Regions from separate parts of the Paenibacillus sp. FSL R7-0048 genome, predicted to be linked through region 1. Evidence: riboswitches for the same ligand, from Rfam matches in the RefSeq annotation. Region 1 holds a riboswitch; each other region holds the start of a gene.
The links. Region 1 has a riboswitch for cyclic di-GMP ahead of NSQ91_RS04810 (glycosyl hydrolase). Riboswitches for the same ligand answer to the same signal wherever they lie in the genome.
Positions count from the first base shown of each region.

Region 2: it holds a riboswitch for cyclic di-GMP, as region 1 does, so the genes downstream of both, NSQ91_RS03285 (transglutaminase-like domain-containing protein) here and NSQ91_RS04810 (glycosyl hydrolase) in region 1, are expected to answer to the same signal.
Region 3: it holds a riboswitch for cyclic di-GMP, as region 1 does, so the genes downstream of both, NSQ91_RS21760 (thiamine pyrophosphate-binding protein) here and NSQ91_RS04810 (glycosyl hydrolase) in region 1, are expected to answer to the same signal.
Region 4: it holds a riboswitch for cyclic di-GMP, as region 1 does, so the genes downstream of both, NSQ91_RS10915 (DUF6612 family protein) here and NSQ91_RS04810 (glycosyl hydrolase) in region 1, are expected to answer to the same signal.

Region 1 covers NZ_JBBORF010000001.1:1,126,233-1,129,363, reverse strand. The annotation lists gene NSQ91_RS04810 (glycosyl hydrolase) at 31-1,581, opposite strand; cyclic di-GMP riboswitch class I at 1,594-1,673, opposite strand; gene NSQ91_RS04805 (sugar phosphate nucleotidyltransferase) at 1,810-3,131, opposite strand, start outside.
Region 2 covers NZ_JBBORF010000001.1:755,464-758,594, reverse strand. The annotation lists rRNA gene NSQ91_RS03290 (16S ribosomal RNA) at 1-861, opposite strand, end outside; gene NSQ91_RS03285 (transglutaminase-like domain-containing protein) at 1,229-2,038, opposite strand; cyclic di-GMP riboswitch class I at 2,052-2,132, opposite strand; cyclic di-GMP riboswitch class I at 2,203-2,285, opposite strand; gene NSQ91_RS03280 (class D sortase) at 2,399-3,064, opposite strand.
Region 3 covers NZ_JBBORF010000001.1:4,861,744-4,864,874, reverse strand. The annotation lists gene NSQ91_RS21765 (carboxymuconolactone decarboxylase family protein) at 1-260, opposite strand, end outside; gene NSQ91_RS21760 (thiamine pyrophosphate-binding protein) at 271-1,911, opposite strand; cyclic di-GMP riboswitch class I at 2,067-2,163, opposite strand; gene NSQ91_RS21755 (methyl-accepting chemotaxis protein) at 2,338-3,131, opposite strand, start outside.
Region 4 covers NZ_JBBORF010000001.1:2,503,138-2,506,268, reverse strand. The annotation lists gene NSQ91_RS10920 (NADH-dependent flavin oxidoreductase) at 1-875, opposite strand, end outside; gene NSQ91_RS10915 (DUF6612 family protein) at 1,048-1,896, opposite strand; cyclic di-GMP riboswitch class I at 2,014-2,105, opposite strand; gene NSQ91_RS10910 (RNA polymerase sigma factor) at 2,310-2,828, shown strand; gene NSQ91_RS10905 (DUF4179 domain-containing protein) at 2,812-3,131, shown strand, end outside.

The sequences.
Region 1 (3,131 bases):
CACTAAGGATCGACCTTTAATTTTCATCAATCAGGAGACATCCGGAAGAAAAAGTGCACTTGCTGGAACTGTCTCTTTAGCTTGACTAGCACTTTCCCACATCAAGCGGACTCTCGCATCGCCTTCATTCTCGTAATACTCCACCTTGATATCATATAGCTGGCCAGCCTTCAGCGTTATAGTGCCCTTACGCTCAGTACCACTTTGCTTAGTCCAACTATCAATCACGGATTCCTCATTCACCCAGACACGGATACCATCATCTGAGGTAGTGTAAAATGTATATTGCTCATTATATAATGGCTTAATTTTACCGCTCCAACGTATGGAGAACCGATCAATCCCGAGGGCGGCATCCGGGGAGCCTTGCCGCCAATTGAAATCGATTATTGCATCAGTTCTGTTAAGAGTTGCTGCTCCCGACAATTGCATGTTGTTGTAATACTCTCCTGCAAGCCCCTTCGCGAGAGGAATTGCTGCCTCCCCCTCTTCTTCAGAAGGTGCCGGCGCTGGTGCGGCGCTAGGTGTCGGTGCCAGACCAGTATTTAATTTATCTCTGGTCAGGGTATAGTTGCTATTCATAAATGTTTTGATTGTGTCTGCACTGTTATTCTCGTAGAGCATTTTTCCCCAGCTCATCATATACGTCCATTTACTTTGCGATTGCTGAAGCTTCTCCAGATTAGGCATTTCACCATTTTCCCCGATCGCAATCGGTTTGCCTGCGGCTAGACTCAATAAGCTGTCATAGTATTTTTGCTGGTAATCATTTTCGTATATATCTGCTGCCAGAATATCTACTTTATCAGCACCTGGATAAGTTAGCGCATAAGGATCTGACCAAACATTGGGAGCATTCGGACTCCATACCCATAACAAATTATTTAATTTATGAACGTTAACAAAACGGTCATACATAATATTCCATAGTTTAGAAAAGTTATTTTTCTTCCCCCACCAGAACCAGTTCCCGTTCATTTCATGATAGGGTCTCCAAAGCACCGGAACGTTGGCATCGCGCAAGCTTTTTAAAGAGACGGCCACCTTATCAAGCTCAGCGATCAGATTGTTATATTGCTTGGTACCCGGTGTAACGTAACTATCGAACTCACTCTGGCTAAGTGTTTTTTTCACATTATCCCAGTCATAAGAGGTGCCCGGCAGGTTAGCATGAAAAGTCATAGCTACGATCCCGCCCGCTTTATTCCAGTTGATGGCGCTGTTCACCACATTTTGACGTTGCCAAGCCATCGTTGCTTCGGACTGGCCACTGATCGCACCCATTTCATAACCGTGAAGAGCCGCATATTGTCCGCTGGTTCCCTTCAGCATATTGTTAATTTCATCTGGACTTTCTAAATAGTCATGTTGACCGGCAATAATACCTTTTCCTGAGATCGAGTAAAAATAGTTAAGCAGCTTTACGGCTTCAGGTGAGGCACCTGGGGTAACTGGCGTTCCAGAATTTGAAGCAGCTATGACAACAGACGGCGAAATTCCAACAGCAAGCGGAAGTGCAGTCAGAAACAGGACGAGTGACAGAAATGCACCAAACAATCGATACGTACGGTAAGCTTTCAAAATAATCTCCCTTTCGGTAGCCAGGCTGCCACTCTTTCGAAGGCCCTATAGCTTTGCGTCCCTACCTTTCGATAGGTTTGCCTTTTCAATTTAAGAGAAATAATCTCTCTTACCGTAAGTATCGACGACAATTAATGATATATTTAGTGTTTTTATGACTTTTTTTGATAATTGAGTCAATTTACCTGTTTCAAGAAATTTTGAATTGGTTAAATAGATAGGTTAGACCTATGAAATGAATTGTTGTAGTTCTATATCATTCCAGTCTAAAGTAATACGTATGTTATCTTCTTCTACTAATTCAGACCCCGTCTGTACCTCTATAAACTCAACATCCGTCAAAGCAAGGATCGCGTGCTTCGTTCCTTCCGGTATACGTACCACGTCCCCAGCCTTCACATTATGTTTTTTCTCATTCAGCACAATACTTGCTTCGCCGCTGACGATTGTCCAAATTTCACTACGCTTGCGATGTAATTGATAGCTGATATTATTCCCCTCGGATATAAAAATCCGTTTGGTCAGCACTTCATTGCCTTCATCATATTTCACATAATCAATAACTTTGTAATGACCCCAACGGCGTTCCTCGTACATCGGTCTTTGTTCAAAGGTCTTCAGCACTTCTTTAATCCGTGGGCTCTCAGCTTTATGGGTAACTAGAATCCCATCCGGGCTAGCCGCAATGATCAGATCCTTCGCACCAATTACCGTAATCGGAATGTCCAGCTCATTAATCAAGCAAGTCCCCTCAGAATCCGCCGTCACAAAACCTTTTCCTACATGCTTGCTGCTCATTTCCTCTGTCAGCGTATTCCACGTTCCAAGATCCTTCCAGAATCCATCATACGGCTGTACCACAATATGTTCTTCTTTCTCCACCACTTCATAATCAAAGCTGATGGAAGACAATAGCTTATACTGCTTCTGCAATTCTTCATATCCTAAAGGCAACCCTTTACGCTGCAAAATATCTAACAAGTACCCTAAGCGGAAGGCAAACACTCCGCAATTCCACAAGGCATTTTGCTCGATGAGCTGTTCTGCTTGTATGCGGTCAGGTTTCTCTTGAAAGTGACTCACCTTCATAAAACCATTTTCCCCCGCCTCTTCGGTGGTAGGAATAATATATCCGTATTTCTCTGAGGCATGTTCAGGAACAACACCCATTAGAGCCAGATTTGCTCCACTTTCCAGCATGGTCCCCTCAAGCATAGCTATGGTATCGAAAAAAGATGCTTCTACATAAGGGTCAACAGGCAATATTGCTACCGTCTCCGCTGGAGAAACACCTGCCACTGAATAAAGATAGGTAGCTGTTAAGGCGATAGCCGGAAAAGTATCCCGACGCTCCGGTTCAACGATAATCGGCACATGACTTCCCAGCTGGCTTTGTATCATTTCTACTTGGCCACGGCCGGTGGCCAGATAAGATGATTCTGCCATCCCTGCTTCCTCCAGCTGTCTCCAGACACGTTGTACCATGGATTCTGGTTCACCTTGAGGGCTTTCAAGTACCTTTAGAAATTGCTTTGAACGTGAGTCGTTGG
Region 2 (3,131 bases), 370 kb from region 1:
GGGTATCGAAACCCCTAACACCTAGCACTCATCGTTTACGGCGTGGACTACCAGGGTATCTAATCCTGTTTGCTCCCCACGCTTTCGCGCCTCAGCGTCAGTTACAGCCCAGAAAGTCGCCTTCGCCACTGGTGTTCCTCCACATATCTACGCATTTCACCGCTACACGTGGAATTCCACTTTCCTCTTCTGTACTCAAGCCACCCAGTTTCCAGTGCGACCTCAGGTTGAGCCCAAGGTTTAAACACCAGACTTAAATAGCCGCCTGCGCGCGCTTTACGCCCAATAATTCCGGACAACGCTTGCCCCCTACGTATTACCGCGGCTGCTGGCACGTAGTTAGCCGGGGCTTTCTTCTCAGGTACCGTCACTCCGGTAGCAGTTACTCTACCGGACGTTCTTCCCTGGCAACAGAGCTTTACGATCCGAAAACCTTCATCACTCACGCGGCGTTGCTCCGTCAGGCTTTCGCCCATTGCGGAAGATTCCCTACTGCTGCCTCCCGTAGGAGTCTGGGCCGTGTCTCAGTCCCAGTGTGGCCGTTCACCCTCTCAGGTCGGCTACGCATCGTCGCCTTGGTGGGCCGTTACCCCACCAACTAGCTAATGCGCCGCAGGCCCATCCCTCAGTGACAGATTGCTCCGTCTTTCATTCTTCTCTCAGGAGAAAAAAGAAATTATCCGGTATTAGCTACCGTTTCCGGTAGTTATCCCAGTCTGAAGGGCAGGTTGCCTACGTGTTACTCACCCGTCCGCCGCTAAGTTATTTTGAAAGCAAGCTTTCAAAATAACTCCGCTCGACTTGCATGTATTAGGCACGCCGCCAGCGTTCGTCCTGAGCCAGGATCAAACTCTCCAATTAGTATTGAAAAGAGCGATATGCTCATTTTGAAACATCTGACGAGAAAATTAATTCTCTAATTTTGGATTTCACTTACGTGATTTCCTACTCACTCGTTGTTCAGTTTTCAAAGATCAAGTTCTCGTTGGCGCCGTTTAATGTCTCAGCAGCAACTCTTATAATATATCATGTTGTTTTCAGAAATGCAAGCTTTATTTTTCGAAGCTTTTTATCAGCCTCGTCTATATCGCCTGTACGCTGTCTAACAACGCTTACCTATAATACCCCAACTATTAATAGAAAAGCAACCCCTAATATAAAAATAAACAACTGGCTTAATAATTAAGCCAGTTGTTTATTTAATAGAGTTATGTTTCTAGCGACGAACTTAATAGTATTTTGCCGCAGTATATTTGCTTGAGGCTTTAATTAAATCGGTTTTCTTATCACTCTTTGCAAGTCCTGCATCCACTGTAGTATCAATGGTAACCCACTTCCCATTAAGCAACACTTCGTTCCATGCATGATATTGCGTAACGTAGCTTGTATTTCCCATTACCAACTTAGCAGGAACATCTACACTCCGCAGCATTGCGGCAAAAAGAGAAGCGTAATCATAGCAAATCCCTTTTTTAGTAGTCAATGTCTTATCGATGCTTGGAATATAATCAGTAGTTACACTATTAGCAAGAGAGTAATCATATTGTACATTCGCAACTACATAGTTATAGATCGCTTTAACTTTCTCTTCGTCTGTTGTTTTGCCTTGTACTAATTGTTTAGCTTTGACAATCGCTTTATCAGAAGAACTCCATTTCACATTCTGTACGGAGCCCAAATATACGGAATTCGAATCACTCATGGTTACGTCTACTACTTCGGAATATAACGCTTTGTATTTATTGCCGGTTGTATTCTCCAGAACAGAAACCTTATAAGTCCCATTTCCTTGTTGCAAAGGGAAGTCCTCAGCTTGTCCAGAAGCATACAAGTTATATGTATAGCTGCTGTTATCTTTGGTGATCATGAGTTTGATTCTTTTATCTTTCGGAATATCATAGTTAATACCAATAACACCTTGAGCCACTTTGGATGTAATCAACCAGCTGGCATCTGCACTTGCAGCTTGAGCTGTACTTACCGGAACTGAAGTCATTAGGACGAACAACGCCACCAGCATAAAATAAACCTTTTTCACGGATAAAACTCCTTTCGGTAGCTGGCTGCCATCCTTTCGGGAAGGCCCTTTAGCTTTGCGTCCCTACCTTTCGATAGGTTTGCCGTTATCGTATAAGCTCTATCTGTTCTAGCTTTACTAGATATAATTGATAGAATCCATTTGAAACAAAAAAAGCCTCTTCATTCGGTAGCTGGCTGCCATCCTTTCGGGAAAAGGCCCTTTAGCTTTGCGTCCCTACCTTTCGGAAGGTTTGCCGTTATCGTGTTTAGCTTTCATAGTATAATACTATCATATTTATAGTTGTGAACAAGACCTAATTTACTAGATTACCCATTATTTTATAAATATCTCCCGGTATTTGTGTTTTCTTGTCATTCACTATTCTCCTTTTGTTAATTTGGCATGAACAATCAGCCGATGCGTTGGATTCACTAGCGGATCACATGTAATCAGAGTAAGAATCTTATCCTTGTCATTCCCGTCAAGAACGGAGACATCACTCGGATCTACAACAGAAATATCATACACCTCATAGTTAAACACCTGATCACTAGTCTTTACCGTGATGACATCCCCCACAACAACCTCATTCAATCTGTTAAACAAACGACCCGTAGTTCGAGCCCGATGCGCCGCGATTGCAGCATTCCCGATCTCTCCAAGGGGTGCCGTTTCTTTCATATGGGCTGCAGCATGTTTCATATTAGCTTTTGTAGCCCCTTCTAATACAGGCAGCTTCAAATCAATCTTATCGATTTCAATTAGTGCGATTACTTTGCCACCGACTTCAATCTCCGGTTCAGGCTTTTCTGTCTCTTGGGGTTGGGGCTGTGCCTGGGCATCCAGAACCGATTCCTCTGCTAACAGCTGAGTAACTTCAGCATACCTGCTCCTCAGATCTGACTGGGGAGTACTATCGGCAGTGCTTAGTTCAGCCGCTTCTAATAACTTCTCCTGCTGCCTGTCGTTGTACCACTCGTTAGCTGTCGGATATAACATGATAAGTATCCCAGCCAGTATGAGTAGATAGGAGAATTTACGCAATGTTATTCACCTCCGTATATTGTTTCTATGGTTATATACAAATCAAGCAGAAACAGCTACTTGCCTT
Region 3 (3,131 bases), 3.7 Mb from region 1:
GTAACTCCAACACGAAGGGCCATGACATAATGAACGCCCAACTGTTCGAATTGACCCATTGAAATTAAAGATGAAATGACTGCGATTTCCTTCCAGTCAGGGGCTATAGTATTACGTTGAAAAATATCGCCATAGGCATTCCCCATAATAAATTCAGCCAAGTCAGGGAAGTGGTCTTTAATTGGAGCTAGTGCTTTTGCGCCATAGTCTCCTGATAGATTCGTGAAGTGGTTGAGACCACTGTTGATATTTTCCTTCATGGTTAGCCTCCTAGTTTAGGTTCAAAGTACGGTGTGCAGTCGGAGGGACTTCATCACGGTCTGTTAGTAGTTCAATAACGGCAACATGGTTTAGAGCTACCGCATCTTTAATTGCAGCTGTGAATTCATCCACAGTCTCACATTTGTAGCCTTTAGCACCTAGAGATTCAGCGAATTTTACGGCGTCCATTGGTACTTCATATAGAGTTCCATCGATACGACCTGTGGTTTTCTCCATACCCTTAAGAGCCATATCTAGTTGCTTATTATTGACCACGATAAAGATGACAGGGATATCTTTGCAGACAGCGGTGTTAATCTCAGCGCCGAGCATCATGAAACAACCATCACCTGTAATGCAGAGGACAGTTTCTTCAGGAGCAGCAACTTTTGCACCAATAGCCATGCCGATCGAATTACCCATGCAAGCAAAATACGCATCAAAAACAAAGCTGCCCGGTTTCTTAACCTTGTACCATTTTGCAGCGTGGAATCCATGACTTCCATCATCAACGAAAATTGAATTATTATAAGGGATCAAATCACTTAAAGTGCTCATTACCGAAGCAAGGGAAAGATTCTTGAGGGTTGGAAGCTCTTCTGAATAATCCGCATCGGCCAAAGCCTCACGTTTGGTGATTGTGTTTGGGTCAATATGATTTAGGCAGTGCACCAAATTATCGCGCAGGTCCCCAGTGACCGGTATCGTTTTGGACAATAGTATTTTTCCGACAAAGGTTGGATCAATATCAAATTGAATTAAAGTTGCTGGATGATTCTCCCGTTTAAGATTACAGATGGTCATATCACTTAAACGTGATCCAAGCACTATAAATAAATCGCTTTTATTCAATAAATCGTCCCCGTGGGTCGAACCGCCAACGCCAATAGGACCATGATAGAGTGGGTGATCCCAGACTATAGCCCCTTTTCCACCAGGAGATGTTACTACAGGAATATTAAAAGTTTCTGCGAGTTGAACAAGCTCTTTATGTGCTCCGGAGCGGTTAATTCCTTTACCCGCAATAATCAAAGGATTCTTAGCAGCTTGAATAGCATCGATGACTCTATCGATATTAGCTTGACTAATTAGAGACTCTCTTTCTGGGATTACTATATTGCATTCTTCCAATACTTCAGTTTGTACATCAAAAGGAATACAAAGATGAACAGGACCCCGTTTGGTCAGGGCCACAGAAATCGCATGATTAAAAATAGTACCAAAGTGATCCCCACGTTCAACCAATTTACTGAACAAGGTGGCAGGTCTGAACATATCAGCTAAATCAGCCAGAAAAGAGGTGGAGTCCTGACATTGAGGAATTCCAAGCTCTGTAATGGATTGGTGGCCGGTAATAAATAGGACAGGTAGGTTGTTAGCTTTCGCATGTGCTGCTGCTGTAAGCAGGTTAGTTCCCCCAGGACCCGAAGTACCAAATGCTACGCCTAGGTTACCCGTTTTCAGCGCATACCCTGCTGCTTCGAATCCGGAGCTTGCTTCATGTCTGCCGGGAATAAATTCAATACCGTAATCCACCATCTTTAGAACTATTGGACAAATGGATTTGCCAATGATCCCAAAAGAATGGGTGACTCCAAGGTTACGTAGTGCTTCCGCCATGTAATCTGCGACTGTCTTCAAAAGAAACACCTCACAAGTTTTTTGATATATATTAGTTATTAATCTACCGGATAGATACGATAGATCAATATACTCAAAAAGTAAAAACCTGTGCTCTATAGTAAGCACAGGTTGGTGGCATAAGGCGCCGCTAAGACTGAACAATAGTTCAGCCGTCCTGGTTCCTCTGCAACCTGGCAATCATGGCCTCAAACGAAAAAATGAGGCTGTAGATCCATGGTTTTGCGTCATCCTCTTTCGAGGATTTTGCCAATATTAATTTATAGTTGATAAGAATAATTTTCCTTTACAATATATTCCTCATTAATTTTTGTCAACATAATCCGCTAAAAAAACTCGAAATTTGACGAAAGTCTTGTCCAAGAGATGAAGTTTTGCCTCGCGAAAAAAACTGCCACCTAAGACTCAGCTTAGGTGGCAGTTGATAGTTTTGAACTAGAATTTAAAGATATGAATGGTTTTTTGCAGATTAAATACGGCCTGGGTCATTTTTTCCGTTTCTTCTGCAACAGACTGCAGGGCATTAATCTGTTCATTCATAGCCGCCGATACCTCTTCCGTGCCAGCAGCAGTTTCTTCGGTGATTGCTGAGATATTCTCAATTGCACTGGAAATTTTCAAGGCACTTTCTAGCATAAGATCACTCTCCGCAGAGAATGAAGAGATTTGCTCGGTAATGTACTGCACGCTTTGTACAATTTGTGCGAAAATATGGGCAGATTGAGTGATCATTTCATTCTGAACCTGCACAACCTCTTCATTGATGGCAATATTATCGATGGCTTGTTTAATATCTGACTCAATGCTGCGGACCAAGCCGAATACTTCTTTTGTGGATGCCGTAGATTCTTCAGCAAGCTTGCGGACCTCTTGAGCTACAACGGCAAAACCCCGACCATGCTCTCCGGCACGAGCAGCTTCGATGGAGGCATTCAGTGACAGCAGGTTGGTCTGCTCAGCGATCTCTGTGATGGTCTTGGTGATCATCGTAATCCCGCGGGCATTTTGTGAGAGAGCTTCAATAGTATCAGCCACTTTTTGTGTAGCCTCTATGTTTTTACGCATGCCTTCAGCCTGTGTATCTACGGATTGGCGCCCTTGCTCAACAAGTTCTAAGGTATGTATTGAACGTCTGTTCATTTCTTTGGTGGAGTTCGTATAATTGGATACTTTGGTCTCAATGTCTTTAATGGATTCTGTCATATCAGCGATATCCGTAGATATTTCAT
Region 4 (3,131 bases), 1.4 Mb from region 1:
CCAATTAAAGGTACACGGCCATTGATTTTCTCATGCACATATTGCAGGATTGATTTTTCTTTAAAATCTTCTGATGCAGATACTTTCTTAAAATCCCCTAATGAAATATGCAGATAATCCAGCTTTTTATCAGCTAATTTATCAATAAGATAAAAGGTATCGGTGATTTTAATTCCAGGCTCTTCATATTCTTCTGGAGAAAAACGATACCCGACAATAAAATCCTTAACCTTTGAATTGTCAACGACAGCAATAACTGCATCCACTAATTGGTTAATGAAATTAAATCTTTTCTCTAAGCTTCCGCCCCATTGATCTTCACGACGGTTGGAGTGTGGAGAGAAGAATTGTTGGATTAAATATGTGTTTGCTCCATGAATTTCTACCCCGTCAAATCCAGCTTGAATAGCACGTTGAGTCGCTTTTTTAAAATCCTCAATTACACCGAAAATTTCATCTTCTGTTAATGCTCTTGGAATTTCTGCATTCGGGCGTTCGGCAGCAATGGCGCTGGAGGAGACGGGTTGTACGCCACGCAATATTTTTGAATCTGTCATTCTTCCTGCATGGAATAGCTGTAAAATAGCCTTTGTTCCATTTCGTTTAATAGTAGATGCTAATCGGCTGAGGCTAGGAATAAATTCATCGGAGGAAACACTAAGTTCACCTTCCCATCCTTTTCCACCCTCTTGTACATTTGCTGCCGCAGTGATGACCGCACCTACTTCGCCCGTTCTTAGCGAATAGTATTTCAATTCATCTTGTGTTACTACACCGTCATAAAAGCTCATTCGAGTGGTCATTGGAGCCATAACCACTCGGTTTTTTAATGTCAGCCCTCTGCGAAAAGTTAATGCTGTGTCTAGTGCTATCATCTTTTTCCCAACTTTCATTAAATTATATTTAGATAAATTATTATATACATGCGCATACATATAAATTACAGCAATGATTTATTCTTGTCAACTAATAAAGAACTGCTGTTGGATACAACAAAAAGCGCTGTTCCGCTGAACAGCGCTTTTCGCTCGTTATGAATCGTCCTTATTATTCTAGTTCGGCCGGTTTTACAATGGCTGCACCTTTATTATTTTTGGAATATTTAGCTTCGATTTTCGTGGTGTATGTATCTTTGGCTCCATCACTTACCAGCACATAACTCAGATCGACTATCAGCTTTTCCGTTTGCCAGGTCTTAGTATTGACGAATAATTTCCACGTTACGCTTTTGGGTTGAACTGTCTCTCCATCCCAGAGGTTCTCCTGGTCATAGAGTTTGATTATCCCCTTAGCTGCTGTCGGATCGGTTACCGTGAATTGTAAGACTGTTTGTGCGCCAGCAGTGCTGACTTTCATGGATTTTTTATAACTTTTGACCGAATCAAGCATGGAAACAGGATCGTATTGGCCTTTAGAGTAAAAGGCATCCCATTCCGTTTTCTCCAGTCCAAGCCAATATTGTGCATCAGGATCGATTGGCTCCCCGTCATCGTCGTAACCTTCATCTTCAGATTCATCGATCAGTTCACTTCCGTCTACAAGATAGTAAAACTCCTTGTCATTGGCATATAGACTGTACGATGTTTCTAAAAGACTACTAGCGACAGTGCCTGCTGCGGCAAAATTCGGCAGACGGTTGATATCCAGCTTCAGAGTGTTGGTGTTGCTGATACGCACCCCGCCGCTTTGAATATCCTGTTTTTTGGTCACATCCAGATGGAAATTCTTTATTGCTTTGGAGGCTGCCGTTACTTTGCTGATCATCTGATCCGCGGTTACTACTGTTGAGGTAGCTGCAGACACTACTCCTGGATTAGACATCCATCCGATCGTTCCGGACAGCAATAAAGCACCTACTGCCAAACTAGTACCTATTGTTTTGAAAAAACTGTTCATGTACTTCCCCTTTCGGCCCCTTGCGATAATGTAACGCCGTATAGGTCGAAATAATAAAAGAGCTCAAAATAGACTACATATTTTTAGAGCTATCCTTTATGCTTCATAAGACATCCCTATGGCGGCCTGGCGATCATTTCCTTCTGTCGAAAGGCTTTAGACCCATGGCTTTGTGTCATCATCTTTCGATGATTTTACCTTTAACGCGGACATTCAATTAGTTTTAATTAGATTACGGACGCATGTCCCACCGCTAATTTTATCATGGTTATAATTACCTGTAAACGACTTATCTTCCATTCGAATTCGCTATGATATTCAGAAGAAATACTACAATCAAAATGAAAAATGAACGATTACATACGCTTATAAGTCTTATTAATGAGAACAGCAAAGACAGGGGGTGCAGCAAAATGAGTGACCGGGAAATTTTCGAGCTCTATAAAGAACAAGTATATTATTTTTGTTACTACTTAATGAAAAATCAGGCAGATGCGGAGGATATTTCCCAAGAGGTATTTGTAAAAGTTATCTTAGCGGATAAGTCGAAGGTAAGAAACTTGAAAGCTTGGATTTTACGAATTGCTTCGAATGAGTGCAACAGTGTGATCAAAAGGCGTAAGACGGGGTGGATGAAAGAAGTACGTAATTATTTACTATCCAGGTCTGAGGAATCAAACCCTGTAGAAAAACGTTTGGATCGACAGGAAACTAAAAAAGAATTACAAGGGTTATACAGTCAGCTTCCCGACAAAATCAGAATGGTAGTAGTCCTTCGTTTTATAAACGAATTGACTGTACCCGAGATCTCTAAAGTTATGAGCATACCCGAAGGAACTGTAAAATCCAGACTGAACAAGGGACTTAAAATACTAAATAGAATGGGTGGAACCCAACTAAAGGAGCTGAATAGTAATGAGTCTGTATATTGAAAAAGATAAACATATTCCCCGACCGGATTATGATTTGATGTGGACTGCCATAGAACAAGAAGCTTATAAACGTCAAAGAAATCTGCATGCCTCCCAGAATACTCCTAGGTCTAATAAAAAGGTTATTCCTATCAGTATTGTCTTCTCTTGCCTCTTACTTGTAGCCATTCCTGTATTCGCTAGTATGACGATTAATTGGGATAAAATTGGTGGTCGAAGTGTGAGCAATGCATTAAATAACGGCATCGGTCAACAGTATAATCTTCAAACTTCCAGTTCAGGAGTAACAATGAATTTGAACGG